One region of the Mesorhizobium sp. M8A.F.Ca.ET.181.01.1.1 genome, then DNA from elsewhere that is predicted to be linked to it. Evidence: predicted binding sites of a transcription regulator. Region 1 holds the regulator's gene; each other region holds the start of a gene.
The links. Region 1 encodes PhoB, which activates phosphate uptake and scavenging genes when phosphate is short. Its sites were predicted from a motif close to TGTCATNNANCTGTCAT; they were not measured.
Positions count from the first base shown of each region.

Region 1 (10,261 bases):
GCGACGTACAGGGACAGGCGCAGCATATCGTCGCCAAATGCCTCGCGGTCGACCCCACGCTGGAGGACGACTACGATCAAATTGTCTGGAAGGTGCGGCCAGACGGTAGCCTTGACGCTTCGTTGGCGATTTCCAACCTCGTCATGGCATCGAACACGATCCGCCCAGAAAAAGACCACCTTGGCCAACAATAAATTGCAGCAGCAAAGGCCGTCGTTTCGTGCTAGATGGCGGTTGGAGCTTACTAAAGTGTGGACACAAGTGAGGAGTGACTCTATGCGGAAAATACTTATTGCCATGGTTGCGGTGGTCGCTGTCAGCGGCTGCACCACGACCGAACAGGACGTCGTGGGCGGCGGCCTGATCGGCGCGGGCGTAGGCGGGTTGGTCGGCGGCGGCAAGGGCGCGCTGATCGGCGCGGCGGTCGGTGCCGGGACCGGCCTGCTGGTTCGCAACCTGCGCAACGGCTATTGCGTGTATCGCCGTCATAACGGCACGACCTATCAGGCCCGCTGCAACTAATTCAGCGATCGGAGCATTTCCAGGAGCTGTTCGGCGATTCCATGAAACGCTGAACCGCTCTAATGGAATACATATCCGGGGGCCATGTCGGGCCTCCGGATTTTCTTGGGGTGTCGATCCGCCGCTCTGGCGACCGGCAGGATTTCAGCCGACCAACGGAATTCTGATTTCCACCTTCAGGCCGTCAGCCTGGAAATCGCGCTTGATCGTGCCGCGCAATTCGCGCGTGACGTTGAGGTCGATCAGTTTGGTGCCGAATCCGGTCACGGCCGGCGCCTCGATCCTGTTTTTCCCGACTTCCCGCCAGTTCAGCGCCAGCATCCGCTCGCGCCCACGCCCTTCCAGCGACCAGTCCACCTTCAGCGCCCAATCTCCCTTGGAGGAATTGGCGGAATTGCCGGCTTCACCATATTTCAGCGCATTGGTGGCGAGTTCATGAAAGGTCAGGCCAAGCGCCTGCGTCGTGGTTTCGTCGAGCAGCACCTCCGGGCCTGACAGGAGCCCCTCCGGCAGTTCCTTGCCGAACACCTGGCCGAGCTCGATTCGCAGCAGATCGGCAAGGTCGGCTTTCTGCCAGCGCGAGCGCGTCAGCATATCCTGCGAGGCGGCCATCGCCTGCAGCCTGGCCGAGAAGGAAGCGGAGAACTCATTGACGTCGGTGGCCCGCGACGCCGTCTGCCGCGCGATCGCCAGCACCCTGGTGATCGAGTTCTTGATGCGATGCTTCATCTCCTGCAGCATCAGGTCCTTTTCGAGCAGGCTCTTTTCCATTGTCTCATGCAAGGCCGATACCGCGTCATAGGCCCGCTCCTGGTAGCGCGCCACCAGAGCGATGGCACCGGCCAGGAGCAGGCCGAACATTCCCAGCATGACGGGGATGGCGCGCGACGAGGGTTGCGAGAAGGCGCTGGTCGGCCTGAACAAAACGGTCCAAGGGCGCCCCGCCACGGTCATCTTGCGGGTGACCAGCAGCCGGTCTCCCAGGGATGAAACCGGTGGCGTCTCCGAGCGGAACAACAGATTGTCGCCGTTCACCGCTCCGTCGTAAATCTCTGTGTTGACCGGCAGCAGCGGCGCACGGCTCAGCGCGATCTGGAACAGGTCCCGGGCCCGGAAGGCGGCATAGAGAAAGCCGGCGGTCGAGGATCGCGATGCGTTGATGACCTCCGGCGCCGTTTCTACATTGAGCCGCACGAAGGCCAGGAACCCGGTGAAGGTCTGCGCGACGCCCGTGCCCTGGCCGAGCTGCACCAGCCCGCTTGCATGCTGCTGGTCGTCGGCCATCGCCTTTTCGATCGCCACGCGCCGCACCGGCTCGCTGAACATGTCATAGCCGATGCTGGCCTGGTTGGACGGATCCAGCGGCTCGAAAAGGGCTATCGGCGTGCGCCAGGGCTGCGTCGTATCCGGATAGACCGGATGGCTGGCGCCGAAATCGCGGAGGATGTCGCGCTCCACTGCGGCTTCGTCGCCCGTCTTGACCAGCCGCAGGAAGCCGATGCCGCGCAGGCCGGCAAAATTGCTGTCGATATCCAGCGCCTTGAAGAAGGCCTTGAACTCGCTCTGGGAAATATCGCCGTTGCGCGCATCGAACAGGGCCTGTGTCGAGCGCAACAGCGACAGATGCAGGTCGATGCGGCTCTCGATCCGGTTGAGGGCGTCATCGGCCGCCCCTTCGAACTTAATGCGGGCGGCCTCCTGCGTCGCGAAATAAGCGAACCCCGCCATGGTCATGCTGATCAATGCAACGGCTATGAACGCGACGATTGGAAAAAGCTTCTTCAACGGATGATGCGGTCCATGAGCAAAACAGGACCTTTATGGGCAAGTCGCCGGGCCAACACAATGGTTAGGCCAAGCCATCGTGATCACTGGCATATCACGTGAACGGCAACGGGGCGTGCCCGAGCGGCCTGGCCGGCCTGCGGCCGGCCTCAGGCGGCGATCCTCAGCGCCCCCGCCCCGGTATGGCACCTGGAGGACATTTGCCCAGGATGATCATGCCCAGCACTTCGTCCTGGGTGACGTCCGTGGTGCGTGCCGTGCCGACCACCTGGCCGTTCTTCATCACGCAAACCCGGTCGGCGAGCTCGAACACGTCGTGGATGTCGTGGCTGATCAGGAAAATGCCGATGCCGTCGGACTTGAGCTGCCTGACCAGTTCGCCGACCTGTGCCGTTTCCTGGGGGCCGAGTGCCGCCGTCGGCTCGTCCATGATCAGGATGCGGGCGTTGAACAGGATGGCGCGTGCGATCGCCACCGACTGCCGCTGTCCGCCTGACAGTTTGATCACCGGCTCCTTGAAGCGCTGGAAGCGGGGATTGAGCCGCCCCATCACCTTGCGCGCCTCGGCCTCCATGGCGACGTCGTCGAGCGTGCCCCAGGCGGTCATCAGCTCGCGGCCGAGGAACAGATTGGCGGCGGCATCGACATTGTCGGCCAGGGCCAGCGTCTGGTAGATCGTCTCGATGCCGTATTTCTTGGCGTCGCGCGGGTTGGAGATCGCTGCCTCCTCGCCATTGACGAAGATCTGGCCGGCATCGCGCTTGTAGGCACCGGACAGGATCTTGATCAGCGTCGACTTGCCGGCGCCGTTGTGGCCGAGCAGCGCTACGACCTCGCCCGGGAAAAGGTCGATCGACGCGTCGTCGACGGCACGGATGCCGCCGAAGGCGATCGAGATGTTGCGCATGTCGACCAGCGGCGTGCCCATGGGGGCGGTTGCGGGGGCAGTTGCGGGAGCGGTTTTGTCAGCCATGATCGTATCCCTAAACCCGCTTGCGATAGACGGTATCGAGCCACACCGCGATGACCAGCACGGCGCCGACGACGATGCTCTGCAGCGGCGAGTCGACGCCGAGCAGCACCATGCCCGACTGCAGCGACTGCATCAGCAATGCGCCGAGCATGGCGCCGATGATCGTTCCCGAGCCGCCGGCAAGCGACGTGCCGCCGATGACGGCCGCGGCAATGACGAGCAGCTCGTCCAATGTGCCAAGCACATTGGTGGAGGAGTTCTGCCGGGCCGACGAAATGGCGGCTGCGATCGTGGCCAGCACGCCCATGATCATGAACACCTTCATGGTGATCCAGCGCGTGTTGATGCCGGCGAGATTGGCCGCTTCCGGATTGCCGCCGATGGCAAAGACATAACGGCCGAAACGGGTGCGGTTGGTGATGAAGGTCATGACCAGGCCGACGGCGACCGCCATCAGCACCGGTATCGCGATGCCGTGGGCGATGAACAGGCCGCCCTCGGGTACGGTGATGTTGTTGGCGGCCGCGTAGCGGTTCACGATGCCGATCGGCCATGGATAGGAGTTGGCCAGCCAGACCGCGCCCATGATGACGGCGCAGGTGACGGCGCCGAGCAGCGTCTCGGCCCAGACCGGCCGTAGCGGGAAGCGGAAGCGCTTGCGCTGCACGCGCCCGTTGAACAGCGCGAACACGACGGCCAGGCAGGCGACGATGCCCACGACCCAGCTCCAGGTGGCGCCGATCGATCCGGCCGGGCCGCCGCCCATCAGCTGGAAGGTGGCGTCGAGCGGTGCCACCGTCTGGCCTGACGTGACCCACCAGGCGGCGCCGCGCCAGACCAGCAGGCCGCCCAGCGTGACGATGAAGGCCGGCACTTCGAGATAGGCAATGACGAAGCCCTGGAAGGCGCCGATCAAAAGGCCGAGCGCCAGGCCGATGACCAGAGCCAGGACCCAGATCCATGGGTTGCCGAGTTCAAGCCCCACGAACCGAACCAGGAAATGTACCTGCGCAAAACCCATGACCATGCCGATCAGGCCCTCGGCGGAACCGACGGACAGGTCGATGTTGCGCATGACGATGACCAGCACCATGCCACAAGCCATGATGGCGACCGCGGACGTCTGCACCGACAGGTTCCACAGATTGCGCGGCGTGAGAAACGTGCGGCTGTCGAAATCGAGCGGATTGACGCCGAGACGCAGGCTCGAAATCACATGCAGCGCGACCCAGATCAGCAGCAGGGCGCCGATCATGCCGAGCATGCGGGTGTCGATCTCGGTCGCCTTCAGGAACCGGGCGACCGCGCCGAGTTCCGAGGCGCGCGCGGTATCGGCCTGCGGGTTGGACGTCGTATCGGTCATGATTTCCTCCAACCGGCTGGCCGTCTACGCGGATGCCGAAGCCAGCCTAGAAGCTATCCGCGTGATGCGGAAACACAAATCTTTTTGAGAAAACGCCGCGGCTTTGGGCCGCGGCGCCTTCATTTCTTCAAGCGGTCAAACTCAGTTGCAGGCCGCAACGCTGCCGGCGGCGACGCCTGCGCAGACTTCGTCCTTCTTGATCCAGCCGGCGTCGATGACGAGGTTGAGATTATCCTTGGTGATGGCGACCGGGGTCAGGAACAGCGACTTGACGGTGTTGCCGCCAGGCGTCGTGAAGTCCTTCACGCCGGCGATGTCGGTCATCTTCTTGCCGTCGGCGAGCTGCGAGGCGATCTCGGCGGCGTTCTTGCCGAGTTCACGCGCGTCCTTCCACACCGACACGGTCTGGGTGCCGAGCGCGATGCGGTTGAGCGCGGCGTGGTCGCCGTCCTGGCCAGAGACCGGCACGGTGCCGGCGAGCCCCTGCGCCGTCAGCGCCGCGACGACGCCGCCGGCGGTGCCGTCATTGGCCGCGACCACCGCGTCGACCTTGTTGTCATTGGCGGTGAGGAACTGCTCCATGTTCTTCTGGGCGTTGGCGGGCAGCCAGCCGTCCGTATAGGCCTCGCCGACATTCTTGATCTTGCCCGAGTCGATGGCTTCCTTCAGCACTTCCATCGAGCCCGAGAACAGGAAGTCGGCATTCGGGTCGGCACCCGAGCCCTTGATGAAGACGTAGTTGCCTTCAGGCTTCACCTTGAACACTTCGCGGGCCTGCATGCGGCCGACTTCCTTGTTGTCGAAGGTCAGGTAGAAGACGTCCTTGTTTTCGATCAGGCGGTCATAGCCGACGACCGGAATGCCCTCGTCGAGCGCTTTCTGCACCGCCGGACCGATGGCCGAGGCATCCTGCGCCAGGATGATCAGCGAATTGGCGCCCTGCGAAATCAGGCTCTCGACATCGGTCAGCTGCTTGCCGGGATTGGACTGCGCATCGGCGGAAATGTACTTGTCGCCCGCGGCCTCGATCGCCTTCTTCATGGCGGCCTCGTCGGTCTTCCAGCGCTCTTCCTGGAAGTTGGACCAGGAAACGCCGATGACCTTGTCCTTCGCCTGCGCGACCGACACCAGTGTCAGCGACATGGCGACACCCGCCAGGATGGCGGCTGTGAATCTCTTCATGATATCCTCCCTGCGCCGCGTATGGCGCGACCAAACTGGCCCGAAGGCCGGCACAAAGGCTCTATTTTTTCGAGCCTCGAAAAAACACTGGTCCATCGCCAGAACACTGTCAACATCGATTCTGATGGATTTTGAGGTGCCAGAAATTTTTTTTCGAGCCTCGCAATAAATAAATGACAGCACCGGCCGCTTCTGCCAGTGTTTGACCCTGTTGCCGGAGGTATTCGAGGGGGATCAAGAACCGCGGCAACCGGGAGGGAAAGCATGTCGGTGGGAATCCGCCACGACGATCTGCGCCGGCGCAACCGCGCAATGGTGATTGCAGCCGTGCGCCGGGATGGTCAGCCCTCGCGCACCGAGATCGCCGCCACCACTGGCCTCAGCCACTCGACCATATCGGCGATATCCGCCGACCTGATCGGCGAAGGTATCCTGACCGAAGGCAAGCCGAACGAGGCCGGCTCGCTCAAACGCGGCCGGCCGCAGGTTGGCCTCGGCCTCAACCCCGAGGCCGCGGCTGTGATGACCGTGGTGCTGTCGCTGAATTTCCTATCCGTCGCCGTCATCGATTATGCCGGCCAGGTGGTCGCCGAGGAGCAGCGCCGGCTGGACACGCTGACCATGTCGCGCGAGGCGCTGATCGGCGAATGCACGGCAATAGTGCGCCGCCGCATCGAGGACCCCGATCTCGATATCCGCAGTGTTGCCCGCATCGCGCTGGCGATCCAGGGCATCACCGACACCAAGGCGCGTGCCATGCTGTGGTCGCCGATCACGCCGCAGACGGACATTGCCTTCGCCGACATACTCGAAGCCGAATTCGGCATCCCCGCCACCATGGAGAACGACTGCAACATGATGGCGGTGGCGTTGCGCTGGCGCGACCCTCAACGCTACCGCGACGACTTCATCGCCATCCTGCTCTCGCACGGCATCGGCATGGGCCTGGTGCTCAAGGGCGAACTGTTCACCGGCACCCATTCATCGGGCGGCGAATTCGGCCACATGATCCATCGCCCGGGCGGCGCGCTCTGCCGTTGCGGGCGGCGCGGCTGCGTCGAGGCCTATGCCGGCAACTATGCCATCTGGCGTAATGCCAGGCAGCTTGGCGAGGACGCCGAACCGGTCGCCGATGTCAGCGACGCGCAGATGCGGACACTCGCCGCGACGGCAAGGGAGAAAGACGGACCGGAGCGCGAAGCCTATCGCAAGGCGGGCGAGGCGCTGGGCTATGGGCTGGGCAGCCTGTTCGCGCTGATCGACCCGGCGCCGGTCGCCATGGTCGGTGTCAGTGCCGCCGCCTTCGATCTGATCGAGCCGGCCTTGCGCGAGGCCATCGCCCAGACCGCCGGCGGCCAGCATTCGGAATCGATTTCCTTCGACACCGAGCCGAACGAACTGCCGCTCATTCGCGAAGGCTGCGCCATGCGCGCCTTGACCTTCGTCGACCAGGAGATTTTCGCGCCGGGCGTGCAGGCGAGAGGCAGTGCTGGGAAGAGCGTGGCCTGAGCGAACGCTCCGGTGAATCACCACCAATGCTGGAGGTTGGCCGAGCGCCCTCAAGGTCGTCATCCCTGGGCGGAGCAGCCGCGAAGCGGCGTCGCGGAGACCCTGGGATCCATGCCGTGACCTCGATCGTAGAGTGCAACGGCGCAGAATTCTGCACTGCGGCGACGCGTCGAGGTCCCGGCATGGATCCTCGGGTCTGCGCCGCGTCGCTTCGCTCCTGGATGACGAAGTCAGGGGCGTAGCCGCCCTCGACCTAGTCTTCCCTGATCGCGTAGCCCGCGCCGCGGATGGTGCGGATGACGTCGGGCATGCGGCCATTGTTGACCGCTTTGCGCAGCCGGCCGACATGTACGTCCACCGTGCGCTCGTCGATATAGATCGTCTCGCCCCAGACATTGTCGAGCAACTGGCTGCGCGAGAACACCCGGCCGGGATGGCGCATCATGAATTCGAGCAGCCGGAACTCGGTCGGTCCGAGCCGGATTTCGCTCTTCTTGCGATAGACCCGGTGCGATTCACGGTCGAGCACGATGTCGCCGACCTTGAGCACGCTGGACAGCACTTCCGGCTTGGCGCGACGCAGCAGCGCCTTGACCCGGGCCATGAATTCCGGCGTCGAGAACGGCTTGACCAGATAGTCGTCGGCGCCGGTCGAAAGGCCACGCACGCGGTCGCTCTCCTCACCGCGCGCCGTGAGCATGATGATCGGCAACCTCTCGGTCTCGGGCCGCATTCGCAGGCGCCGACAGAGTTCGATGCCGGAAACAGCCGGCACCATCCAGTCGAGCACCAGGAGGTCGGGCACATTCTCCTGGAGGCGGATCTCGGCTTCGTCGCCGCGCGTCACCACCTCGACCTGGTAGCCTTCCGATTCCAGATTGTAGCGGAGGAGCACGCCGAGCGGCTCCTCGTCCTCCACCACCATGATGCGTGGCGCGATCATTGGCAGATCATCCTATCGTCAAGCCGCCGGCGCCGACATCGCCGTCTCGTCCTGCTTCGGACGATTGGCGGGCAGTTGCGTTCCGGTCAGCACATAATACGCATTCTCGGCGATGTTGGTCACATGGTCGCCGATGCGCTCGAGATTCTTGGCGCAGAACAAGAGATGCGTGCAAGCCGTGATGTTGCGCGGATCCTCCATCATGTAGGTCAGCAGTTCGCGGAACACCGAGGTGTATTTGACGTCGATGCGTTCGTCGTCATTCCTGAGCTTGGCGAGGGCGGCGGCATCGCCGGCCGCATATTCCTCGACCACGCCCTGCACCTGGATCAGCACCAGCTGCGCCATGGAGTCGATCGAGTGCGACAGGTCGCGCGGCGTCGCGGTGAGGCCGACGGAACCGACACGCTTGGCGATGTTCTTGGCAAGGTCGCCGATGCGCTCGAGGTCGCCCGCCATGCGGATCGAGCCGACGACATGACGCAGATCGTCGGCCATCGGCTGGCGCTTGGCGATCAGGGTGATGGCGCGGTCGTCGAGTTCGCGCTGGCGCGCATCCATGATGGCGTCGTCGGAGACGACGCGCTGTGCCAGCGCGTTGTCGGAATTCAGCAGAGCCTTGGTGGCGCCGCCGACCATCGTGCCGGCGAGATCGCCCATGTCGCTGATCAGCCTGCTGATCTGTCCGAGATCCTCATCGAAGGCTGCGACTGTGTGTTCGGCCATGATCCTCGTCCTCGTATGCGTGATATCAGCCGAAGCGGCCGGTGATGTAGTCCTGCGTGCGCTTCTCACGAGGCGACGTGAAGATCTTCTCGGTCTTGTCGAATTCGACCAGTTCGCCCAGATACATGAACGCCGTCTGGCGCGACACGCGCGCCGCCTGCTGCATGTTGTGGGTGACGATGACGATCGTGTAGTCGGCCTGCAGCTCGTCGATCAGTTCCTCGATCTTGGCGGTCGACAGCGGGTCGAGCGCCGAGGCTGGTTCGTCGAGCAGGATGACTTCCGGCTTCACCGCCACGGTGCGGGCGATGCAAAGACGCTGCTGCTGGCCGCCCGACAGGCTGAGGCCGCTAGCGTTGAGCTTGTCCTTGACCTCGGTCCACAATGCCGCGCGCTTCAGCGCCTGTTCGACACGGCCGTCCATCTCGGACTTGCTGATCTTCTCGTAGAGACGGACGCCGAAAGCGATGTTCTCGTAGATCGACATCGGGAACGGCGTCGGCTTCTGGAACACCATGCCGATCTTGGTGCGCAGGAGATTGAGATCCTGCGAGCGGTCGAGGATGTTCTGGCCGTCGAGCAGCACCTGGCCGTCGGCGCTCTGCTTCGGGTAGAGCTCGTAGATGCGGTTGAAGACGCGCAGCAGCGTCGACTTCCCGCAGCCCGACGGGCCGATGAAGGCGGTGACGCTGCGCTCGGGCAGCGACAGGCTGATATCCTTCAACGCCTTCGACTGGCCGTAGTAGAAGTTGAGGTTCTTGACCTCGATCTTGGCCTTATCCACGGCCACTTCGGGCGTGTTCAACTCGGTGGACAACATCGGTTTCATCTGTCCTCTCTGCGTCCGGTAAGGCTGCGGGCGAAAATGCTCAGGCCGAGAACCGTCAGGGTGATTATGAGTGCGCCGGTCCATGCCAGTTGCTGCCATTCCTCATAGGGGCTGAGAGCGAACTGGAAGATGGTGACAGGCAGGCTGGCCATCGGCGCGTTGAGATTGCTCGACCAGAACTGGTTGTTGAGCGCGGTGAAGAGCAGCGGCGCCGTCTCGCCGGAGATGCGGGCGATGGCGAGCAATATGCCGGTGACGATGCCGGAGAGCGCGGCGCGGTAAGCGACAGATTTGATGACCACCCAGCGCGGCGCGCCGATCGCGGTGCCGGCTTCACGCAGCGCGTTCGGCACCAGGTTGAGCATGTCCTCGGTGGTGCGCACCACGACCGGAATGACCAGGATGGCCAGCGCAACGGCGCCGGCAATG
Region 1 is NZ_SRTV01000005.1:479,603-489,863, reverse strand. Features, by position in the region: gene EN824_RS20915 (hypothetical protein) at 1-194, shown strand, start outside; gene EN824_RS20910 (YMGG-like glycine zipper-containing protein) at 277-522, shown strand; gene EN824_RS20905 (CHASE domain-containing protein) at 667-2,307, opposite strand; partial or broken gene EN824_RS20900 (ATP-binding cassette domain-containing protein) at 2,457-3,280, opposite strand; gene EN824_RS20895 (sugar ABC transporter permease) at 3,291-4,643, opposite strand; gene xylF (D-xylose ABC transporter substrate-binding protein) at 4,785-5,825, opposite strand; gene EN824_RS20885 (ROK family protein) at 6,090-7,334, shown strand; gene phoB (phosphate regulon transcriptional regulator PhoB) at 7,588-8,277, opposite strand; gene phoU (phosphate signaling complex protein PhoU) at 8,296-9,003, opposite strand; gene pstB (phosphate ABC transporter ATP-binding protein PstB) at 9,029-9,832, opposite strand; gene pstA (phosphate ABC transporter permease PstA) at 9,829-10,261, opposite strand, start outside.

Region 2 (10,261 bases), on a different contig from region 1:
CATCAGCAAGCTGCCGTTCACGCCGACCATGTACTATTACGACCTGAAGGAATTCGCCCGCTATTTCGATCCGGATTTGTTCATCGACCTCGAATTCGGCGACGTCAGGAACGTGCCTAGGGTGCCCGCTATCGTCAAGGATCGGCCAATCTGCGATGACGACCGGAACGCCGTCATCATGAAGCTCGACAAGTTTCGTCACTTCCAGATGCCGGCTGACGCTATTGCGTTCGCCGACAAGCTGCCGACCGTGGTCTGGCGCGGCGATCTCAACAACCCGATCAGGACAAGATTCCTCAAGGCAGTGCGCGACCTGCCGTTCTGCGATGCCGGCTCGCACAAGCCGAACGCGCCGGCCGAATACGCCAAGCCTTTTCTCAGCATCAGCCAGCACCAGCGCTACCGCTACATCGTCTCGCTCGAAGGCAATGATGTAGCGACCAACCTCAAATGGATCATGAACTCGAAGTCACTTTGCCTGATGCCACCGCCGACTTATGAGACATGGTTCGCGGAGCGGCAGCTCGAAGCCAATGTGCACTATGTGCCGCTCGAGGCGGATTTCTCGAACCTTGCGGACCATGTGGCCTATTTCGAGCGGAATCCGGCCAAGGCGGAGCGCATCATCGCCGCCGCGAATGCCTATTGCCGGACATTCGACGACGAGCGGACCGAACAGGCGATCTCTCTGCTGGTGCTCTACAAATACTTCGTGCTCTCGGGCCAGATCAAACCTGATGCCGAGGTGTGGCGCTACATAACGGGCTAGTTGCCGGGCACCTCGTCTCGGCCGGCTGCCACGTGTTCGGGCAGCGCTGGATTGCGTGGCCCAATCATGCGATCATGCCGAGGGAACCGTCCCGGCCGTCATTTGTTTAATCGCGTTTATCTCTGATCAAAAGAACGATGGCCACCATAAAACGAACGACCGCAAAGGTCTTTTACTACGCGCGAAACGTGATCCGCGATATCGCACCCCAGGCGATCTTCCGACGACGGTTGGCGGGCCGCCTGGAACAGGCCAGGCTCTCGGATGAGGCCGTGCGCCGACGGCTGAATCACTACAACAAGCTGCAGGACGCTTTTACGCCAAGCGCGGATGCCGTGCGTATCGACCAGCTGCCTTTTGAACCGAGCATGTACTATTACGACTTGAAGGAATTTGCCCGCTATTTCGATCCGTCACTGCTCATCGACCTGAAGTTCGGCGACGTAAAAGGCGTGCCCGAGCTGCCGACGCTCGTCAAGGACCGGCCGATCCGCGCCGACAACGGCAACGCCGTCGTCATGAAGTTCAATAAGTTCCGCCATTTTCACATGCCCACCGACGCCGTCGTCTTCACCGACAAACGCCCGGCTGTGGTCTGGCGCGGCGACCTCAACAATCCGATCCGGACACGGTTCCTGGATGTCGCGCGCGACTTGCCGTTCTGCGACGTCGGTTCGCACAAGCGCAATGCACCGGCTGCGTACAGCAAGCCCTTCCTCAGCATCAGCCAGCACCTGCGCTATCGCTACATCGTCTCGTTGGAGGGCAATGACGTGGCGACCAACCTCAAATGGATCATGAACTCCAACTCGCTCTGTCTGATGCCGCCGCCGACCTACGAGACATGGTTTGGCGAGAGCCAGCTCGAGGCTGGAGTCCACTATGCGCCGCTCGACCCGGACTTCTCCAATCTCCGTGAAAAGGTAGATTATTTCGAACGGCATCCGGCCGCGGCGGAGCGCATCATCGCCACGGCCAATGCCTACTGCCGCAAATTTTCCAATGAACGGGACGAGCAGGCGATCTCCCTGCTCGTCCTCTACAAATATTTCGTGCTCGGCGGCCAGATCGAACCCGATCCCGAACTCTGGCGGTTCATCGAGAGCTAGCCCTCGCTCTCGACCTGACGCTGATCAGATATCGCTGCGGTCGAGAACCAGATCGGCGGGGCCGAAGCGATCCTTCGCTGTCAGTTGCTGATGCCAGTAGGGGTAGAGCAGGGGCGGCCGGCTTACGGCGTCGAGACGCTGGCGTTCCTCGGTGCCTAGCACCAGGGCGGCGGCCGCGAGATTGTCCTTCAGCTGGACGTCATTGCGGGCGCCGATCACCAGCGAGGAGACGGCAGGGCGGCCGAGCAGCCAGGCGAGCGCCACCTGTGCCGCCGAAACACCACGATCCCTGCCGATCTCGACCAGCACATCGACGATCCGCCACAGCCGGTCCTCGTCGCGGATCGGCGGCTCGGACCAGCCGGCGAGCTGGCGGGCGGTCGGGCTGTCGCGGCGGTATTTACCCGACAGCAGGCCGCCGGCGAGCGGGCTCCAGACCAGCACGCCCAGCCCCTGGTCGACCGAGATCGGCAGCAGTTCGTACTCGGCCTCGCGCGCTTCCAGCGTATAGTGGATCTGCTGGGTGACGAAGCGTTGCTGGTGGCGGCTGTCGCTGATGGAAAGCGCCTTCATCACCTGCCAGCCCGAATAGTTGGAGCAGCCGATGTAGCGCACCTTGCCCTGGCTGACCAAAGTGTCGAGCGCGGCAACGGTTTCCTCGAGCGGGGTGAGGCCGTCCCACTGGTGGACGAAATAGATGTCGATGACATCGGTCTTCAATCGCTTCAGGCTTCTCTCGCATTCACGGATCAGATGATGGCGCGACAGGCCCTCGTCGTTCGGGCCCTTGCCGATCCGCATCCGGGCCTTGGACGCGATCAGCACGTCGTTCTTGCGCTTGCCGCCGAGCGCTTCGCCTATGATCTCTTCCGACAGGCCGTTCGAATAGACATTCGCGGTGTCGATGAGGTTGATGCCGGCGTCGATGCACATGTCGATCATCCGCTTTGCTTCGGCGAGATCGCTGTTGCCGACCGCGGCGAAAGGCCCGGCGCCGCCGAAGGTCATTGTGCCAAGCGTCAGTGTCGAAACCTTCAGGCCGGAACGGCCAAGGGTGCGGTATTCCATGTCAGATCCTCACGATTTTGTTGAAGAGGCGTGCCGCCAAGGGGCAGGCCTGGAACGCGACCGGGGATTTGTAGGACAATTCGGTCGGCTTGTCGCCATGCGATGACGCCGATCGATCATGCGTCGCGAAATTTGCACCGGCGGCAAATCGCGCCCGGGCTGCAATAAAACCGTCACCGCCGGCCTATATTGAAGTCGGCTCAGGTGTTTCCATTCCCGGCCGCTGGCAGCAATTTGGGGACGCCCCAGGGAACCGACAGGCTTGCAAGCGGAGCAGTTGATATGACCGAGCTAAGACAGAATTCCCCTGCCAAGGACTGGCTTGAAGCTGAACTCGCCGACACGCTCGACGAAGATTATGAACTCGAATTGTCGGAACCGGCGCTGTCGATGGAGATCGCCAAGATCTACAAGAACTCGCATCCGCCTTCGATCGATCGCATGCAGTATTTTCGCGACTTGATCACCCTGCAGTCCGAATTGATCAAGCTGCAATCCTGGGTCGCCTATCACAAGAAGAAACTGGTGGTGATTTTCGAGGGCCGCGATTCCGCCGGCAAGGGTGGCGTCATCAAGCGCATAACCCAGCGGCTCAATCCGCGTATCTGTCGCGTCGTGGCGCTTCCGGCGCCGACCGAACGCGAGAAGTCGCAATGGTATTTCCAGCGCTATGTCCCGCATTTGCCCGCAGGCGGCGAGATCGTGCTGTTCGACCGCTCCTGGTATAACCGCTCCGGCGTCGAGCGGGTGATGGGCTTCGCCAGCCCCGATCAGGTCGAGGAGTTTTTCCACGACGTGCCGGAGTTCGAGCGCATGCTGGTGCGCTCCGGCGTCACGGTGGTCAAATACTGGTTCTCGATCACCGATGAGGAACAGCAGATGCGCTTCCTGATGCGCATCCACGATCCGATGAAGCAGTGGAAACTGTCGCCGATGGACCTACAGTCGCGGGTGCGCTGGGAGCAGTACACCAAGGCCAAGGAAGAAACCTTCGCCCGCACCAACATTCCCGAAGCGCCCTGGTACATAGTCGAGGGCAACGACAAGAAGCGGGCACGCCTGAACTGCATCGACCATCTGCTCAAGCAGCTGCCATATGAAGAGGTGCCGCACGAGGAGATCACGCTGCCGGAGCGCGTTTTCAACCCGGAATACGAACGCCAGGTCCTGCCGCGCGAGCTTTACGTGCCGGAGAAATATTGAGTGACCCTTCCTTCTCCCCGTCACTATACGGGAGGTGCCGGCAGGCGGATGAGGGGCGGCGCCGAGCTTAAGCCCGATTGATAACCACGTGCGTGGCCAGCGCCGTCGCCACCTGCTCGGTGCACGCGTAGCCAAGCTTGGGCATGTCGAGGCCGGCAAAAAGGTTCTCGCCCCGGCCAAGCAGCACCGGCGAAATCGCCAGGTGCATCTCGTCGATCAGCCTCTCCTGGAGATATTGGCGGATCATATCGACGCCGCCGCCGACCCGCACGTCCTTGCCGCCAGCCGCCGATCTCGCCTGCTCGAGCGCCGAATGGATGCCGTCGGTGACGAAATGGAAATTCGTGCCCCCTTCCATGGTGATAGACGCCCGCTTGTGGTGCGTCAGCACGAAAACCGGCACATGGTAGGGCGGGTTGTCGCCCCACCAGCCCTTCCACTTGTCGTCAGGCCATTCTCCGCGGATCGGCCCGAACATGTTGCGGCCCAGGATCCAGGCGCCGACATTCTCGAAGCTGCGCGCCGCGAACGCCTCGTTGGTATCGGTGGTGCCGCCATCTTGTCCGAGCACCATCTTGCGGAAGGTGCGGGTGTCGACAAACCACTTGTGCAAGGATCCTCCGCCGATGCCGAGCGGATTTTGCAGATCCTGATCAGGACCGGCGCCATAGCCGTCGAGCGAGAGGGTAAACGCGTTGACACGAAGTTTTGACATGAAGACCTCCTCGATAACCAGTTGTAATTTGCAAGTGGTTTTCTTTTAGCAAACTGATTGCGAATTGCAAGCGGTATTTTCGGATCGAAAGTATGTATCCGGACCTTTGCCGCCTGGCGATGTCGGGACTGTTTTTAGCGATCGGCCCGGACGGCCAGTGACGGCCGCCCAGGCCGCCGCGATATCAGCTCATTCGCCCGTCAGTTCCATGAAGCGGATGTGGTTGCTGAACGGGTCGATGACCTCCACCGTCAGCCGGCCGTCTTCATGCTCCAGGCCGGGATTCATGTAGCGGTACTCCTTGCCGGCAAGCTCTTTGTGGAAGTCGCGGATGCCTGTCATATAAACGACCATGTTGCCGCCAGGCGTCGCGTCGCCCGCATGTTCGGACAGGTGCAGTGCAAGGTTGCCACGCGAGACTTGGGTATAGAGAGGGGAACTTTCCCCATAGCGGTGCTCCCAGTCCACGGTGAAGCCGAGGAAGCCTAGGTAGAATTCGTGCGCCTTGGCGACGTCGAAGATGCGAACGATCGGCGCGGTTCGCTCGAAGACGATCTTGTCTTGGCCGGCAGGCGGCGCTTCGATCTTCGCCGACAGAATATTCCAGCTCGCCAGTCCAAACTGGCGCGCGACGATCTCCAGGGCGTCACTGTGGCTGATCGTCAGGTCGCGGGCGGCAAGCGCCTCCCGCATGGCTTTCGCCATGGTCTTGGCATCGCGATAGGCAAGCATGTCCGTTTCCTCGGGTCACGGCGAAGCCTTCGTCAGTGCCCGCATTGCCGACGCCTTCGCCCGACGGTGAAACGGGTCAGGGAGCATCCTCTGGAGGCGTTCGCCATACCTCTTTGTCCGAGGTGCGGGCTGCCGGCCGCCTCCGGCCGTGCGACTATCATAGCTGCAGCTGCCGGTTTTTGTCAGCGGGAATTCGAAGGAACCGCCGACCGATCGAAAGAGTGGTGACACCTACTGAAAGGCATTGCCCGGGAAGTCGGGGCTAGCCCTTCAGCATCACAGCCACTTCGGGCGCGAAATAGGTCAGGATGCCATCGCAGCCGGCACGCTTGAAGGCGAGCAGCGATTCCAGCATCGCCTTCTCGCCATCGATCCAGCCATTTGCACCCGCCGCCTTGATCATCGAATATTCGCCCGACACCTGGTAGGCGAAGGTCGGCATCTGGAATTCGTCCTTCAGCCGGCGGATGATGTCGAGATAGGGCAGGCCGGGCTTGACCATCAGCATGTCGGCGCCCTCGGCGATGTCCTGTTCGGCCTCGCGCACCGCCTCGTCCGAATTCGCGTGGTCGATATAGTAGGTCTTCTTGTCGCCCTTGAGCAGGCCGGCGGTGCCGACCGCCTCGCGATAGGGGCCGTAGAAGGCCGAGGCGAATTTGGTGGCGTAGGACATGATCGCCACGTCCTGAAAACCGTTGGCGTCGAGCGCGTCGCGGATGGCGCCGATACGGCCGTCCATCATGTCCGAAGGCGCGATGATGTCGGCACCGGCCGCCGCCTGGATGACGGCAGCCGCCGCGACCTGTTCCACGGTTTCGTCATTGACGATGATGCCGTCGCGCAGGATGCCGTCATGGCCATGGCTGGTGAACGGGTCGAGCGCGGCATCGGTGATGATGCCGATCTCGGGCACCGCGTCCTTTATCGCGCGGGTGGCGCGGTTGATGATGTTTTCCGGGTCGAGGATGTGCGAGCCTGTCTGGTCGCGCAGGCCGAGATCGACATTTGGGAAAGTGGCTAGTGCCGGAATGCCGAGCTTGGCAGCGCGTTCGGCTTCCTTGACGGCAAGGTCGACCGAAAGGCGGAAAACGCCGGGCATGGCGGCGATCGGTTCGCGGACATTTCTGCCCTCGACGACGAAGATCGGCCAGATCAGGTCGTCGACCGAAAGCCGGTTCTCCTGCACGAGCCTGCGCGACCAGTCGGCCTTGCGCATGCGGCGCAGGCGGCGGCTGCCGGTGACGTCGTCGACGCTGCGCGCGCCGGCAGGTTTTGCTGGGGTGAATTTGTTCATGGCCAAAACTCCGGATCGGCGGCTTTTACCACGAGCCCCTGGTGCTGACCAATGCGACACGTTTGTGCCAGGGGTCAAAGCTGCCACAGCGCTGTCCCACCACGCCTATTGGGTCAGGGCTGCCCGTTACCCGAAAGGATCTGCGCCGCGCCTCCGATGGCGACACGGAACGCCTCGTCGAAGCTGACCCCTCGCACCTGCCAACGATAGGTCTTGCCGTGATCGGCCAGCCGCCAATCGGCGATCCAGCCGAATTCCTTGTCGCTCCATACGATGCTGCCGGCGAGCGCTCTGGCGCCACCGGCCTGTTTGGCCAGCCGATCGAGCCTTGCCATGTCGGCCGCGCGCAACGCTTCTTCGCTCAGGTCCCCAAGCTGCGCGGCCTTCGGAAAGACGACATGCATCAGTGTTGGACCGGTGGCATTGACGAAGGATTCGCGCATCGTCTCGCCACGCTTTTCCTCGGCCGTCAGTGCGAAATGCCGAGCGCCCTGTTCGGTCGTGAGAAAGACGGTGAGCGTCGGCCGCTCGCCAAGCCAGGGTTTGCTGCCGAGCGACGCCAGCACCTTGTCGATCACATCAGGCTTGTAGAGGCAGGTGAGGTCATGCGGCCGGTCATGCGTGCCTTGCTCGTCATGGATCGGAATGCCTTCCAGCCGGTCGCGGTACCGGAACGAGTCGACAAAGCTGCCGGCCTTGTCGCGCAGCGCGTCCATTTCGCGTCTGGCAAGCAGCCGCTGATCGCCCGAAACACGGACGAGGACCTTGTCGAGGCAAGTCCTGAAGCCGAGCTGACGGTTTTCTTCACCCTGGCCGGTGACGATGGTCTGCGATTGGTAAAGATCGTCGACCGTCGCGGCGACGGCGTCGCGAGACATGACGCAGATAACCATCAGGCCGATCGTTGCGAGACGGGAAAGTCCGGCCATGTCTTGCCGTCCGGTTGAAGGTGGCCATCTTCTAGCACTGGGCGCCAGCTTCGGCCAAGACGGAACGCGTTGCACCGAATGGCGCGGCCGGCATTGCGAGGAGCAGCCATGACCGTCGTGTGGTTCATCTATGCCGCCTGGATACTGCTCATTGTCTACCTGACTGTCCAAGCGATCGGAGTGAAACGGGATACGGAGCCGCATTTGCTGCAGAGCTTCGGCCTGATGTTGGCCATGATCGCGGCTTTCCTGCTTCCGAGTCTGCCATTCTTCGCCTTCGTCAACTTCGCGCCCGTGAACGGGATGGTCAGCAGCGTCGGCATGCTGATGACGGTTGCCGGCATGCTTTTCCTGGTCTGGGCGCGGCAAAGCCTCGGGCGTAACTGGAGCCAGACCGTTTCAGCCAAGCAGGGACATGAGCTGGTGACGTCAGGCCCGTACCGCTACGTGCGCCATCCCATGTATACGGGCGGCCTGCTCGCGGGCATCGGCTCCGCGGTCGCGCTCGGTGGCCCGTTCGTCTTTCTGCTCATTCTGCTGGGGGCGATCTTTGTGTGGCGGGTCGGCGCCGAGGACCGGCTTATGGCGCGGCAATTTCCCGATGAGTTCCCCACCTATGTCGAGCGGACCAAGGCGCTGATCCCGTTCGTATGGTAGCGCGCTTGCCGCAATTCGACCTGACTGACCTGCCTCTCTTCGCGCCCGGCAATTGACGTTCCCCTGGTCGCCGCTTAGCACTTCAGTCCCGCAGGCGCGGGGACAAGGATTCTCTGGCGATGGATTTTGGTGGAGGCGACGAAATTCGCTTCGAAAGGATGGGCAGGGCCGGCGTCGTCACGCTGACGCGGCCGCAGGCACTCAATGCCGTCACCCATCCCATGGTCAAGGCGCTGGACAAGGCCCTGCGTTCCTGGGAGCGCGACGACGGCGTGGACGTCGTCGCCGTCAAGGCCGAGGGCAGGGCGTTTTCGGCTGGAGGCGACATCCTGCACATCTACGAAGCCGGCCGGGCCGGAAAGCCGCCGGTCGAGTTCTTCGCCGACGAGTATCGGCTCAACGCCTATATCGCGCGTTTCAAGAAACCCTATGTCGCCCTCATCGACGGCATCGTCATGGGCGGCGGAGTCGGCATTTCCTTTCACGGCTCGCATCGGGTGATGACCGAAAATGCGCAGTTCGCGATGCCTGAGGTCGGCATCGGCTTTTTCCCCGACGTCGGCGCCAGTCATCTGCTGCCCGATCTCGGCGGTTCCTTCGGCATGTACCTGGCGCTGACAGGCAACCGCATCCGCTATGGCGATGCCCTGTGGTCGGGGCTGGCCACCCACACCATCAAGACCGAAGACCAGGCAAGCTTCCTCGACCGGCTGGCGCTGACGGGCGATCCGGAATCGGTGCTGCGCGGTTTTTTTGTTCCGGCCAAGCGGGAGACGGAGAGGCCGATCCTGGAGGCGATCGCCCGTCATTTCGCCCAGCCGTCGCTGCCGGATCTCATCGACAGCCTGGATCGCGCCGGCAAGGACGAGTTCGCGGCCAAAACCCTGGCGACGATCCGCATGCGCTCGCCGACCAGCCTTCGCGTCGCCTGGCGGCAGATCAGCGCCGGGCAGACATTGTCGATGGACGATTGCATGAGGATGGAGTTCCGCATCCTGAACCGCATGCTGGCCGGCCACGATTTCTACGAAGGCATCCGTGCCGCCATCATCGACAAGGGCTCGAAGCCGCAATGGCGGCCGGCAAAGATCGATGCGGTCGCCGAGGCGGACGTCGAGGCCTATTTCGCTCCGCTCGGCGATCGGGAGCTTGGGCTGTGAGCGAGGCGACATCGAGACGCGTCGTCCTGCAGCCCTCGGCGGTCGAGGTGATCTTCGCCTGGTTCCAGCGCGTCATTGCAGGCTACTGCCTGATGTTCGGCGTCCTGTACTGGATCAAGCTGATCGGATTCTATCCGGGCTCGCTGTGGCGCTTCGACCTTATGCCGGTGCATTGGCAGGTGGCGGCGGTGATGCTCGCCGTGTTCTTTCCCTTCGCCGCGGCCGGCTTGTGGATGCTGGCGTCCTGGGGGCCGGTGATCTGGTTCATATGCGCGGTCACCGAGACGGTCATGTATGCCGGCTTTCCCGAGCTTTTCGGCCATCGTCTCCTGATCCTCGTCTCGCATGCCTGCGTGGCGCTGCTCTACATCGTCTTTCGCGTCGTCATCTACCTGCAGAAACGGCCGGCACGGCACTAAGCCATTGTGCGCGTTGGCGACTTGGCGATCGCCTCTATCCGGCCCCGCGGTCATTGCCTAAATCTTTAGGTTAATCATCCTTGCTCGGGTGACCGTTCGTTAAGCCTCTTCCGAAACCTCTTACCGGTAAGCTCTTGTTAGCCCTAGCGTTTAAGTCGAATTTTATGAGTATTCGATAGTGTCGCGATCAAGGTGAAAAACAAAAA
Region 2 is NZ_SRTV01000002.1:500,459-510,719, forward strand. Features, by position in the region: gene EN824_RS10780 (glycosyl transferase family 90) at 1-769, shown strand, start outside; gene EN824_RS10785 (glycosyl transferase family 90) at 907-1,878, shown strand; gene EN824_RS10790 (aldo/keto reductase) at 1,903-2,946, opposite strand; gene ppk2 (polyphosphate kinase 2) at 3,229-4,149, shown strand; gene EN824_RS10800 (dihydrofolate reductase family protein) at 4,217-4,864, opposite strand; gene EN824_RS10805 (glyoxalase superfamily protein) at 5,054-5,596, opposite strand; gene hemB (porphobilinogen synthase) at 5,859-6,890, opposite strand; gene EN824_RS10815 (DUF2066 domain-containing protein) at 7,004-7,819, opposite strand; gene EN824_RS10820 (isoprenylcysteine carboxylmethyltransferase family protein) at 7,898-8,476, shown strand; gene EN824_RS10825 (enoyl-CoA hydratase/isomerase family protein) at 8,596-9,636, shown strand; gene EN824_RS10830 (DUF6163 family protein) at 9,633-10,055, shown strand.
Region 2: the regulator PhoB is predicted to act here: its motif matches at 3,107-3,123, upstream of ppk2 (polyphosphate kinase 2).

Region 3 (10,261 bases), on a different contig from region 1:
TGGAGGCAGTAACACTCAGGTATTGCCGGCAATGGATTTCACGGAACCGGCTCACATCCGCGGCAAATGAGCTTTGCCGATTCAATTCGCGCTTGTGACTAAATCGCGGGCGCGTTTGTCTGCAATTCAGGCATTTCGGACAATCGATTTTCAAACCCGTTGCAATTCGGTCATTTTCCTTGACCTCACGAGAATTATCGCCTTCGATGCTGTTCGTGAATGGGAGGCGGCGCGTCGATTTGCGACGCGGGGTTCCGGGAATGGGCCGGGATGGGAGCTGCGTTCACACGGGAGAAAAGATCAGGGTCACTGCCTGAAAAAACAGAAAAGGGTCTGTGGGTTATGAAACACATTGCTATCGGCATTCTCGGCGTCGCCACGCTCGGACTGATGGCGTCGGCCGCGTCGGCCGGCACGCTCGACACCGTCAAGGCGAAGGGCTTCATCCAGTGCGGCGTCTCGACCGGTCTGGCCGGCTTCTCGGCGCCGGACGACAAGGGCGACTGGCAAGGCATCGACGCCGATTTCTGCCGCGCGGTTGCCGCCGCCGTCTTCGGTGATGGCACCAAGGTCAAGTTCACGCCGCTCAGCGCCAAGGAGCGCTTCACCGCGCTGCAGTCCGGCGAGGTCGACATCCTGTCGCGCAACACCACCTGGACGATCAACCGCGACACCGCGCTTGGCCTGAATTTCATCGGCACGACCTACTATGACGGCCAGGGTTTCATGATCAACGCCAAGAAGCTGCCGGGCGTCAATTCGGCGCTGCAGCTTTCGGGCGCCGCCGTCTGCGTGCAGAGCGGCACGACCACCGAGCTCAACCTCGCCGACTACTTCAAGGCGAACAAGATGGAGTACAATCCGGTCGTCTTCGAGAAGCTGGAAGAGGTCAACGCCGCCTATGATGCCGGCCGCTGCGACGTCTACACCACCGACCAGTCGGGCCTTTACGGCATTCGCTTGACGCTCGGCTCGCCGGCCGATCACGTCGTGCTGCCCGAGATCATCTCGAAGGAGCCGCTCGGACCTGCCGTTCGCCAGGGCGACGACCAGTGGTACCACATCGTCAAGTGGACCTATTTCGCTCTGCTCGACGCCGAGGAGCTCGGCATCACCAAGGCCAATGTCGACGAGATGAAGAACTCCGCCAGCCCGGAGATCAAGCGCGTGCTCGGCCAGGAGGCCGACACCAAGATCGGCACCGATCTCGGCGTCTCCAACGACTGGGTCGTCAACATCGTCAAGGCCACCGGCAATTACGGCGAAATGTTCGACCGCAATGTCGGTTCGGGCAGCCCGCTGAAGATCGCCCGTGGCATCAACGCGCTGTGGACCAAGGGCGGCCTGCAATACGCTCCGCCGATCCGCTGATCGAAATGTGATCCGGAAGGCAGGCACCTGCCTTCCGGTTTCTCTTTCACAGGGGACGTGACATGGCATCGCAGGAAATCCTACGCGAGGAGCCGAGCCGCGGCTCCTTCGTCAATGATCCGAGAATACGCAGCCTCTTCTTCCAGACGCTGGTCGTCGTCTTGTTGTTCGGCTCCATCTGGTGGATCGTGCAGAACGTCATCGACAATCTGCAGCGCCTGCACATCGCCTCGGGCTTCGGCTTCCTCAAGGGGCGCGCCGGCTTCGACATATCTGACACGCCGATCGCCTATACGTCGGACTCGACCTATGGCCGCGCCATCGTCGTCGGCCTGATCAACACCATCATCGTTGCCGCCGCCGGCATCATCACCGCCACCATTATCGGCTTCATCATCGGCATCGGTCGCCTGTCGCAGAACTGGCTGATCCAGAAGATCTGCACGGTCTATGTCGAGATTTTCCGCAACATCCCGCCGCTGCTGGTCATCTTCTTCTGGTATTCCGGCGTGCTCGCCGTGCTGCCGGCGCCGCGCGACTCCTATCATCTGCCCTTCGGCTCCTTCCTCAACCAGCGCGGCTTCTATTTTCCGCGCCCGGTCTGGGGCGACGGCTCCTGGCTGATCCTGGTCGCCCTTGTCGTGGGCATCGCGATGTCGTGGTTCGTCGCCCGCAGGGCGCGTCAGCGGCAGATGGCGACAGGCCAGCAATTTCCCGTGTTCTGGACTTCCGCCGCGCTGATCGTCGGCCTGCCGCTGCTCGCTTACGTGCTGAGCGGCTTTCCGCTGACCTTTGATCTTCCAAAACAGTCGACCTTCAACCTGACCGGCGGCTTCCAGGTCAAACCGGAATTCCTGTCGCTCTATCTGGCGCTATCCTGCTACACGGCGGCCTTCATCGCCGAAATCGTGCGCGCCGGCATCAGGGGCGTCAGCAAGGGCCAGACCGAGGCGGCGGCAGCGCTTGGTCTGCGATCCGGGTCGATCCTGCGGCTGGTCGTGGTGCCGCAGGCCATGCGCATCGTCATTCCGCCGCTGACCAGCCAGTATCTCAACCTGACCAAGAACTCCTCGCTGGCGATCGCCATCGGTTATCCCGACCTGACGGCGACAGCCGGCACGGTTCTGAACCAGACCGGACAAGCGGTCGAAGGCGTGCTGATCATGATGATCGCCTATCTCATACTCAGCCTGGTGACCTCGGCCGTGATGAACGTGGTCAACGCCAGAATGGCGCTGGTGGAGAGGTAGAGCCATGCAGGAACACGACATGTCCTGGGTGCGGACCGAAATGGCGCTGGCGCAGCCCGCGCCGGCGAGCGTCAGCGGTCCCGTCGCCTGGGTGCGCAGGAACCTGATCGGTTCGGTCGGCGACACCATCCTCACCATCCTCGGCATCGTCATCGTCGCCTGGGTACTGCCGCAGGTCATCAACTGGGCGTTCATCAACGCACAGTGGACCGGGCCGGACCGCACGGTCTGCGCGACCGTCGCGCAAGGCGGTATTCAGCCCGACGGCTGGAGCGGCGCCTGCTGGGCTTTCGTCAACGCCAAGTTCGGCCAGTTCATGTTCGGCACCTATCCGGTCGAGGAGCGCTGGCGGCCGATCCTGGTCGCCATCCTGTTCGTGGCACTGCTGGTGCCGATGCTGATGCCACGTGTGCCGCGCAAGGGGTTGAACGCGATCCTGCTGTTCCTGGTGCTGCCGATCGTTTCCTTCTTCCTTCTGGTCGGCGGCATATTCGGCCTGCCGCATGTCGAAACCTCACGCTGGGGCGGGCTGCTGATCACGCTGAGCCTGTCCTTCGTCGGCATCGCCGTGTCGCTGCCGCTGGGCACCGTGCTGGCGCTCGGCCGGCGCTCGAAGATGCCGATCGTCAAGATGCTGTGCGTCATCTTCATCGAAGCCGTGCGCGGCATACCGCTGATCACGGTGCTGTTCTTCGTCAGCGTCATGCTGCCGCTGTTCCTGCCGGCCGGCGTCACCTTCGACAAATATCTGAGGGCGCTGATCGGTGTGTCGCTGTTTGCCGCCGCCTACATGGCCGAAGTCGTGCGCGGCGGCCTGCAGGCGATCCCCAAGGGCCAGTATGAAGGCGCCGATTCGCTCGGCCTCGGCTACTGGCAGAAGATGGGTTTGATCGTGTTGCCGCAAGCGCTGAAGCTGGTCATTCCCGGCATCGTCAACACCTTCATCGGCATGTTCAAGGACACCAGCCTGGTCCTCATCATCTCGATGTTCGACCTGCTCGGCATCGTCAAGCAGAACTTCTCCGATGCCAACTGGGCAACGGCGCAGACCGCGAAATCCGGTCTTGTGTTCGCGGCCTTCGTCTTCTGGCTGTTCTGCTTCGGCATGTCGCGCTATTCAATGTACACGGAACGCCGACTCGACACCGGCTACAAACGCTAAACAAAAGAACAAGGGGACCCAGCCATGGCCACCGAAAACGCCGTCAGCGCGGAAGAGATCAAGGTCAACGCCGCCAAGATGCAGATTTCCACCACCGATGTCGCCATCGACATCGTCGCCATGCACAAATGGTACGGCGAGTTCCATGTGCTGAAGGACATCAACCTGAAAGTGATGCGCGGCGAGCGCATCGTCATCTGCGGCCCGTCCGGCTCGGGCAAATCGACCATGATCCGCTGCATCAACCGGCTGGAGGAGCACCAGAAGGGCAAGATCATCGTCGACGGCAAGGAACTCACCAACGATCTCAAGAAGATCGACGAGGTGCGCCGCGAGGTCGGCATGGTGTTCCAGCACTTCAACCTGTTCCCGCATCTGACCATCCTGGAGAACTGCACACTGGCGCCGATCTGGGTGCGCAAGACGCCGAAGAAGCAGGCCGAGGAAATCGCCATGCATTTCCTCAAGCGTGTCAAGATTCCCGAGCAGGCCAACAAATATCCGGGCCAGCTTTCCGGCGGCCAGCAGCAGCGCGTGGCGATCGCACGCTCGCTGTGCATGAACCCGCGCATCATGCTGTTCGACGAGCCGACCTCGGCGCTCGACCCTGAAATGATCAAGGAAGTGCTGGAGACCATGGTGGGGCTGGCCGAAGAGGGCATGACCATGCTGTGCGTCACCCACGAGATGGGTTTTGCGCGGAAAGTCGCCAACCGGGTGATCTTCATGGACCAGGGCCAGATCGTCGAGCAGAACACGCCGGCCGAGTTCTTCGACCATCCGCGCCACGAACGCACGAAACTGTTCCTGTCGCAGATTCTGCACTGAGCGCTTCACTGGAATCAGGGAAGCCCGGCCGTGCCATGGCCGGGCTTTTTGCGTCTGGCCGATCGGATAATGATCTTCTCCATTGAGCCGCGACGAATCGCGAAGCCGCACCGATGAAAAAACTCCTGCGTTTGCTGGTCATGCTGGTTGCCGCAGTGGTGCTCGCTGTGTCGCTCGGCACGCTGGTGCCGCGGCCGCTCTGGCCCACGGCTGCCGCAGGCGAGGGCACGCGGCGCATATTGGTGCTGAAGAACCCAATCCACACCGACATCGCCATTCCGGTGGATGACGGGGTGCGCCGGCGCTTCCGTTTTCTTGCCGATGCCGGCCTGCCTTCGGACGCCCCCGAAGTGCGCTACCTCGTCTTCGGCTGGGGCGGGCGCGCCTTCTACCTGGAAACGCCGACATGGTCGCAAGTGAAGGCGCTGCCGGTATTCAAGGCGCTGACACTCGATGCTTCGGTGATGCATGTCGACGTCGCCGGCGATATCTCCGAGCCGCGCCCCGATGTCGCCGGCTTCGACGTGGGCGAGGACCGTTTTGCCGCGTTGCTCGACTTTGTCGAAGCGAGTTTTCAGCAGGGACCGAGCGGCCCGATCGTCATCGACAATGCCGCCTATTCCAATTTCGACCGTTTTTATGAGGCCAATGGCCGTTTCAACGCGCTGATCGGCTGCAACACCTGGGCTGCGGCCGCACTGCGCACTGCCGGCCTGCGCACCGGCTGGTGGAACCCGCTGCCGGCATCGCTTGGGTTGTCGATGCGGCTGTATAATTAGCTTTGCCGCAGCTCCTTTCAGCGACGGATGACCTGCTGCTGTTCCCAGCCGTAAAGCCAATCCAAATCCGCCGCGAGCTTCTCTCCTGGCCGCGTCGCCAGGACCAGATTGCGCGCCAATGCCACCGGTCCCCGGGCGTGCCAGGCGAGGCGGTTGAGCGCGCCGCGTTTCAGTACCTTTTCGATGCGCGGTCGTCGCAGCTTCTCCCAGATGGTGAGGCTTTGCGTCAGGTCGCCGGGGAAGTCGGCGACCAGGCTGGCGAGCATCGCGGCGTCCTCGATCGCCATCGCGGCACCTTGTGCCGCGAACGGCGTCATTGCGTGCGCGGCGTCGCCGATCAGCGCGATGCCGGCTGGCATTGTCCAAGGCTGTCTCTGTTCGACGGTATGCAGCGGCCAGGCCAGCCACGGGCCGGCTATTTCCACCAGCTTCACGAGTCCTGGCGCGGTGCCGCGCATGGCGGCGGCGAGTATGCCGGGATCGGCATGGCCGGACCAGCCCTCGGTAATGCGCTCGCCTTTGGTGAAGGCGACGAGGTTGAATGCGTCGCCCTTACTGACGGGATAGACGACCATGTGGAAACCCGTATGCAGGAAAGTCGTGACGCAATCGGCTGCACCGATCGCGGCGAAGGCCCGCCCGGCGCTGCTGTCTGCCGCGACGGTGGTGCGCCAGGCCAACTCTCCCGAAAAACGGCTTCTTGGCGATGCCATCCTTTGTGCATCGACAAGCTCGCGCACCGACGACCAGACGCCATCGGCGCCGACCAGCAAGGAGCCTTGTTCCTCCGCCGTATTGCCACCGATCTCGACGGTCGCCGTGACACCATGGCTGCCAGTCGCAATTCTTTGGACGCGCGCCCCGACGGTGAGATGGATATCAGGTATCTCGGCAACCCGTGCCATCAACGCGCTCTGCACATCGGCCCGGTGGGCGACGAGATAGGGCGCGCCCCAGCGGCTCTCGCCGGCTTCCCCTAGCGGCACGCGCGCCAGTTGGCGCAACGTCCTTGCGTCCTTCAATACCACGGCCTCCGGCCTTACCACCGCCGACAGCAGTCGGTCGAGCACGCCGAGTTGACGAAGGATGCGTGTCGCATTGGGAGAGAGCTGGATGCCCGCGCCGACCGCTTCAAGGCGCTGCGCCTGCTCGAACACCTGCACGGGATAACCGCGTTCGGCGAAGGCAACCGCCGCGGTCAGTCCGGCAATGCCAGCTCCGGCGATGACGACTTGCCGGGAGCGCGTGTCGTCCATCCGGTTTGCCGCGAAAGGCTTCAGGCGGCCTGGTCGATGTAGAGGCAGCCCGTGGGCAGGGTTTCCGTCGCCTTCAGCTTCGGCGAATAGCGGTAGAGGGTCGAGCAGTAGGGGCAGACTTTCTCATTGTCGTCGCCCATGTCGAGAAACACATGCGGATGATCGAAAGGCGGGTTGGCGCCCGTGCACATGAATTCCTTGACCCCGATGTCGATTGCCGGATGGCCCGCATCGTTCTGGAAATGGGGAATGGAACCGCCTGCCATCGTCGTCTCCTTAACGCAGTCTCTCTGCATCTGGATCATATCAAGCCTCTTTGCAAGTTCGATGAAATCAAACTGTCGCAAAAGCCTGTCAGAGAACTGTCGCAAAAGCCTGCCACAGGATAAGTTAAGCCGGTTAACCGGCCAGGGCGGGCGAAAGAGCGGGAATCATGAACGAATTGAAGCCGGTACAGAGCGAATTCAACAACGTCACGGCAGCGAGCCCGGAAGGCAATCCGGACCGTTTCGTCAACCGCGAGTTCTCCTGGCTGCAGTTCAATCGCCGCGTTCTCGAAGAATCGCTGAACACCCATCACCCGCTGCTGGAGCGCGTCCGCTTCCTGTCGATCTCGGCCGCCAATCTCGACGAGTTCTTCATGGTGCGCGTCGCCGGCCTTGCCGGCCAGGTGCGCGAGGGCATCGTGCTGAAGAGCCCGGACGGACGCACCCCCGAACAGCAGCTCGAACAATTGCTGCGTGAAGTCGAGCGGCTGCAGGAAGACCAGCAGAAGAGCCTTTCGGCACTCACGGTTCTGCTCAACAAGGAAGGCATCGAGAGCATCACCCGCGATGCGCTGACCAAGGACGAAAAGGTCTGGCTGGAAGAGCATTTCCAGGACCAGGTGTTTCCGGTGCTCACCCCGCTGTCGATCGACCCGGCGCATCCGTTCCCGTTCATTCCCAATCTCGGCTTCTCCATGGCGCTGCAGCTTCGCCACCGCAAGAATGGCGAGGAGATGAGCGCATTGCTGCGCCTGCCGGTGGCGCTGAAGCGCTTTATCCGCCTTCCGGACCGCAAGAACCATGTCCGCTTCATTCCGCTGGAGGAGGCGGTCGGCCTTTACATCGGCAAGCTGTTCCCCGGCTACGAGGTCAAGGGCTCCGGCACGTTCCGCATCATCCGCGACAGCGATATCGAGGTCGAAGAGGAGTCGGAAGACCTTGTGCGGCTGTTCGAAACGGCGCTGAAGCGTCGCCGCCGCGGTTCGGTTATCCGCATCGAGTTCGACATGCTGATGCCGGGGGAATTGCGCGATTTCGTCGCCGGCGAGCTTGGCGTCTCGTCGAGCCGCATCAGCGTGCTCACCGGGCCGCTGGCGCTCAGCCAGATCTCCGAGATCGTCTCCGTTCCCCGCGACGACCTGAAGTTCACGCCCTACAATCCACGCTTTCCCGAACGTATCCGCGAGCATGGCGGCGACTGTTTTGCCGCCATCCGCGAGAAGGACATCGTCGTTCATCACCCCTACGAGTCGTTCGACGTGGTGGTGCAGTTCCTGCGCCAGGCAATGGCCGACCCCGAAGTTGTGGCGATCAAGCAGACGCTCTATCGCACCTCCAACGACAGCCCGATCGTGCGTGCGCTGGTCGACGCGGCCGAGGCTGGCAAGTCGGTGACGGCGCTGGTCGAGCTCAAGGCGCGTTTCGACGAGGAAGCCAACATCCGCTGGGCGCGCGATCTCGAACGTGCCGGCGTGCAGGTCGTGTTCGGGTTCCTCGAACTCAAGACCCATGCCAAGATGTCGCTGGTGGTACGGCGCGAGGACGGCAAGCTGCGCAACTACGTCCATCTCGGCACCGGCAATTACCATCCGGTGACGGCACGCATCTACACCGACCTGTCCTTCTTCACCACCGATCCGACGATTGCCCGCGACGTCGCCCAATTGTTCAATTTCATCACCGGCTATGCCGAGCCGACCGCCGAAATGCGGCTGGCGATCTCGCCCTTCACGCTGAGGAACCGCATCCTCCAGCACATTTCAGCCGAGATCACCCATGCGTTGGAGGGGCGGCCGGCGCGCATCTGGATGAAGATGAACGCGCTCGTCGACCCCATCATCATCGATGCGCTCTACGATGCCAGCCGCGCCGGTGTGGAAATCGACCTCGTCGTGCGCGGCATATGCTGTCTGCGGCCGCAGGTGCCGGGCCTGTCGGAGAACATCAGGGTCAAGTCGATCGTCGGCCGGTTCCTCGAGCACAGCCGTATCTATTGCTTCGGCAACGGCCATGGCCTTCCCTCGGACGAGGCGATTGTCTACATCTCCTCGGCCGACCTGATGCCGCGCAATCTCGACCGCCGCGTCGAGACCATGGTGCCGATCACCAATCCAACTGTGCATGAACAGATTCTGGGCCAGATCATGCTGGGCAACATCATGGACAATCAGCAAAGTTTCGACGTATTGGCTGATGGAACCTCCCGGCGCGTGGTGCTGGAGGAGGGCGAGGAACCGTTCAACGCGCAGGAATATTTCATGACCAATCCGAGCCTGTCGGGACGGGGTGACGCGCTGAAATCGCATGCGCCCAAGCGAATCGCGCAGTTCAAGCGCCGCAAGAAGAACGCCACCACCTGATGCTGTTCAATTCCCAGGGCCGGCTGCAGGACCGCCGACCGCTGTCCATCATCGACATCGGATCCAATTCGATCCGTCTTGTCGTCTATGAGGGGCTGGCGCGTTCGCCGACCGTGCTGTTCAACGAAAAGATGCTGGCCGGCCTCGGCCGCGGCATCGTCTCGACAGGGAAGCTCGACCCCGAAGGGGTGGCGCGTTCGATGGAGGAGTTTCGCCGTTTCCGCGCGCTCTCCGACCAGGCCGGTGCCGAACACATGTACGTGCTGGCAACCGCCGCGGCCCGTGAGGCGATCAACGGTCCCGATTTCATCCATCGCGCCGAGGAGGTGCTCAAGACCGAGATCCGCGTGCTCTCCGGCCGCCAGGAAGCGCATTATTCCGCGCTCGGCGTCATCTCAGGTTTTCATCCGGCCAACGGTATTGCCGGCGACCTTGGCGGCGGCAGCCTGGAACTGATCGACATCGATGGCGAGGCGATCGGCGACGGCATCACGCTGCCGCTCGGCGGCCTGCGCCTGCAGGACATGGCGAAGAACTCGCTCGTCCAGGCGCAGAAGATCGCACGCCAGGAACTGGCCCGGGCCAAGCTCTTGAAGGGCGGGCAGGGCAGGACTTTCTACGCCGTCGGCGGCACCTGGCGAAACCTCGCCAGGCTGCACATGGAGATGAACAACTACCCGCTCGGCGTCATGCACCACTACGAGATATCGGCCGACAGTGCCCAAACCTTCCTCAAGCAGGTGGCCAGGGGCGAGGTCGAAAAGGTGAGGGGTATCGAGGGCGTCTCCAAGAACCGCCGCTCGCTGCTGCCATACGGCGCGCTCGTGCTGCAGGAAATCATGACGGCGATGCAACCGTCCAGGATCGTCGTTTCGGCGCAGGGCGTGCGCGAAGGCTTTCTCTATTCACTGCTCGAGGCGGCCGAGCAGAAGGCCGATCCTCTGATCTCGGCCGCCGAGGAGCTTGCGCTTTTGCGCTCGCGTTCGGTC
Region 3 is NZ_SRTV01000002.1:321,257-331,517, forward strand. Features, by position in the region: gene EN824_RS09900 (amino acid ABC transporter substrate-binding protein) at 343-1,371, shown strand; gene EN824_RS09905 (amino acid ABC transporter permease) at 1,434-2,621, shown strand; gene EN824_RS09910 (amino acid ABC transporter permease) at 2,626-3,783, shown strand; gene EN824_RS09915 (amino acid ABC transporter ATP-binding protein) at 3,808-4,611, shown strand; gene EN824_RS09920 (TIGR02117 family protein) at 4,725-5,390, shown strand; gene EN824_RS09925 (FAD-dependent monooxygenase) at 5,408-6,646, opposite strand; gene EN824_RS09930 (zinc-finger domain-containing protein) at 6,667-6,912, opposite strand; gene EN824_RS09935 (RNA degradosome polyphosphate kinase) at 7,080-9,272, shown strand; gene ppx (exopolyphosphatase) at 9,272-10,261, shown strand, end outside.
Region 3: the regulator PhoB is predicted to act here: its motif matches at 6,999-7,015, upstream of EN824_RS09935 (RNA degradosome polyphosphate kinase).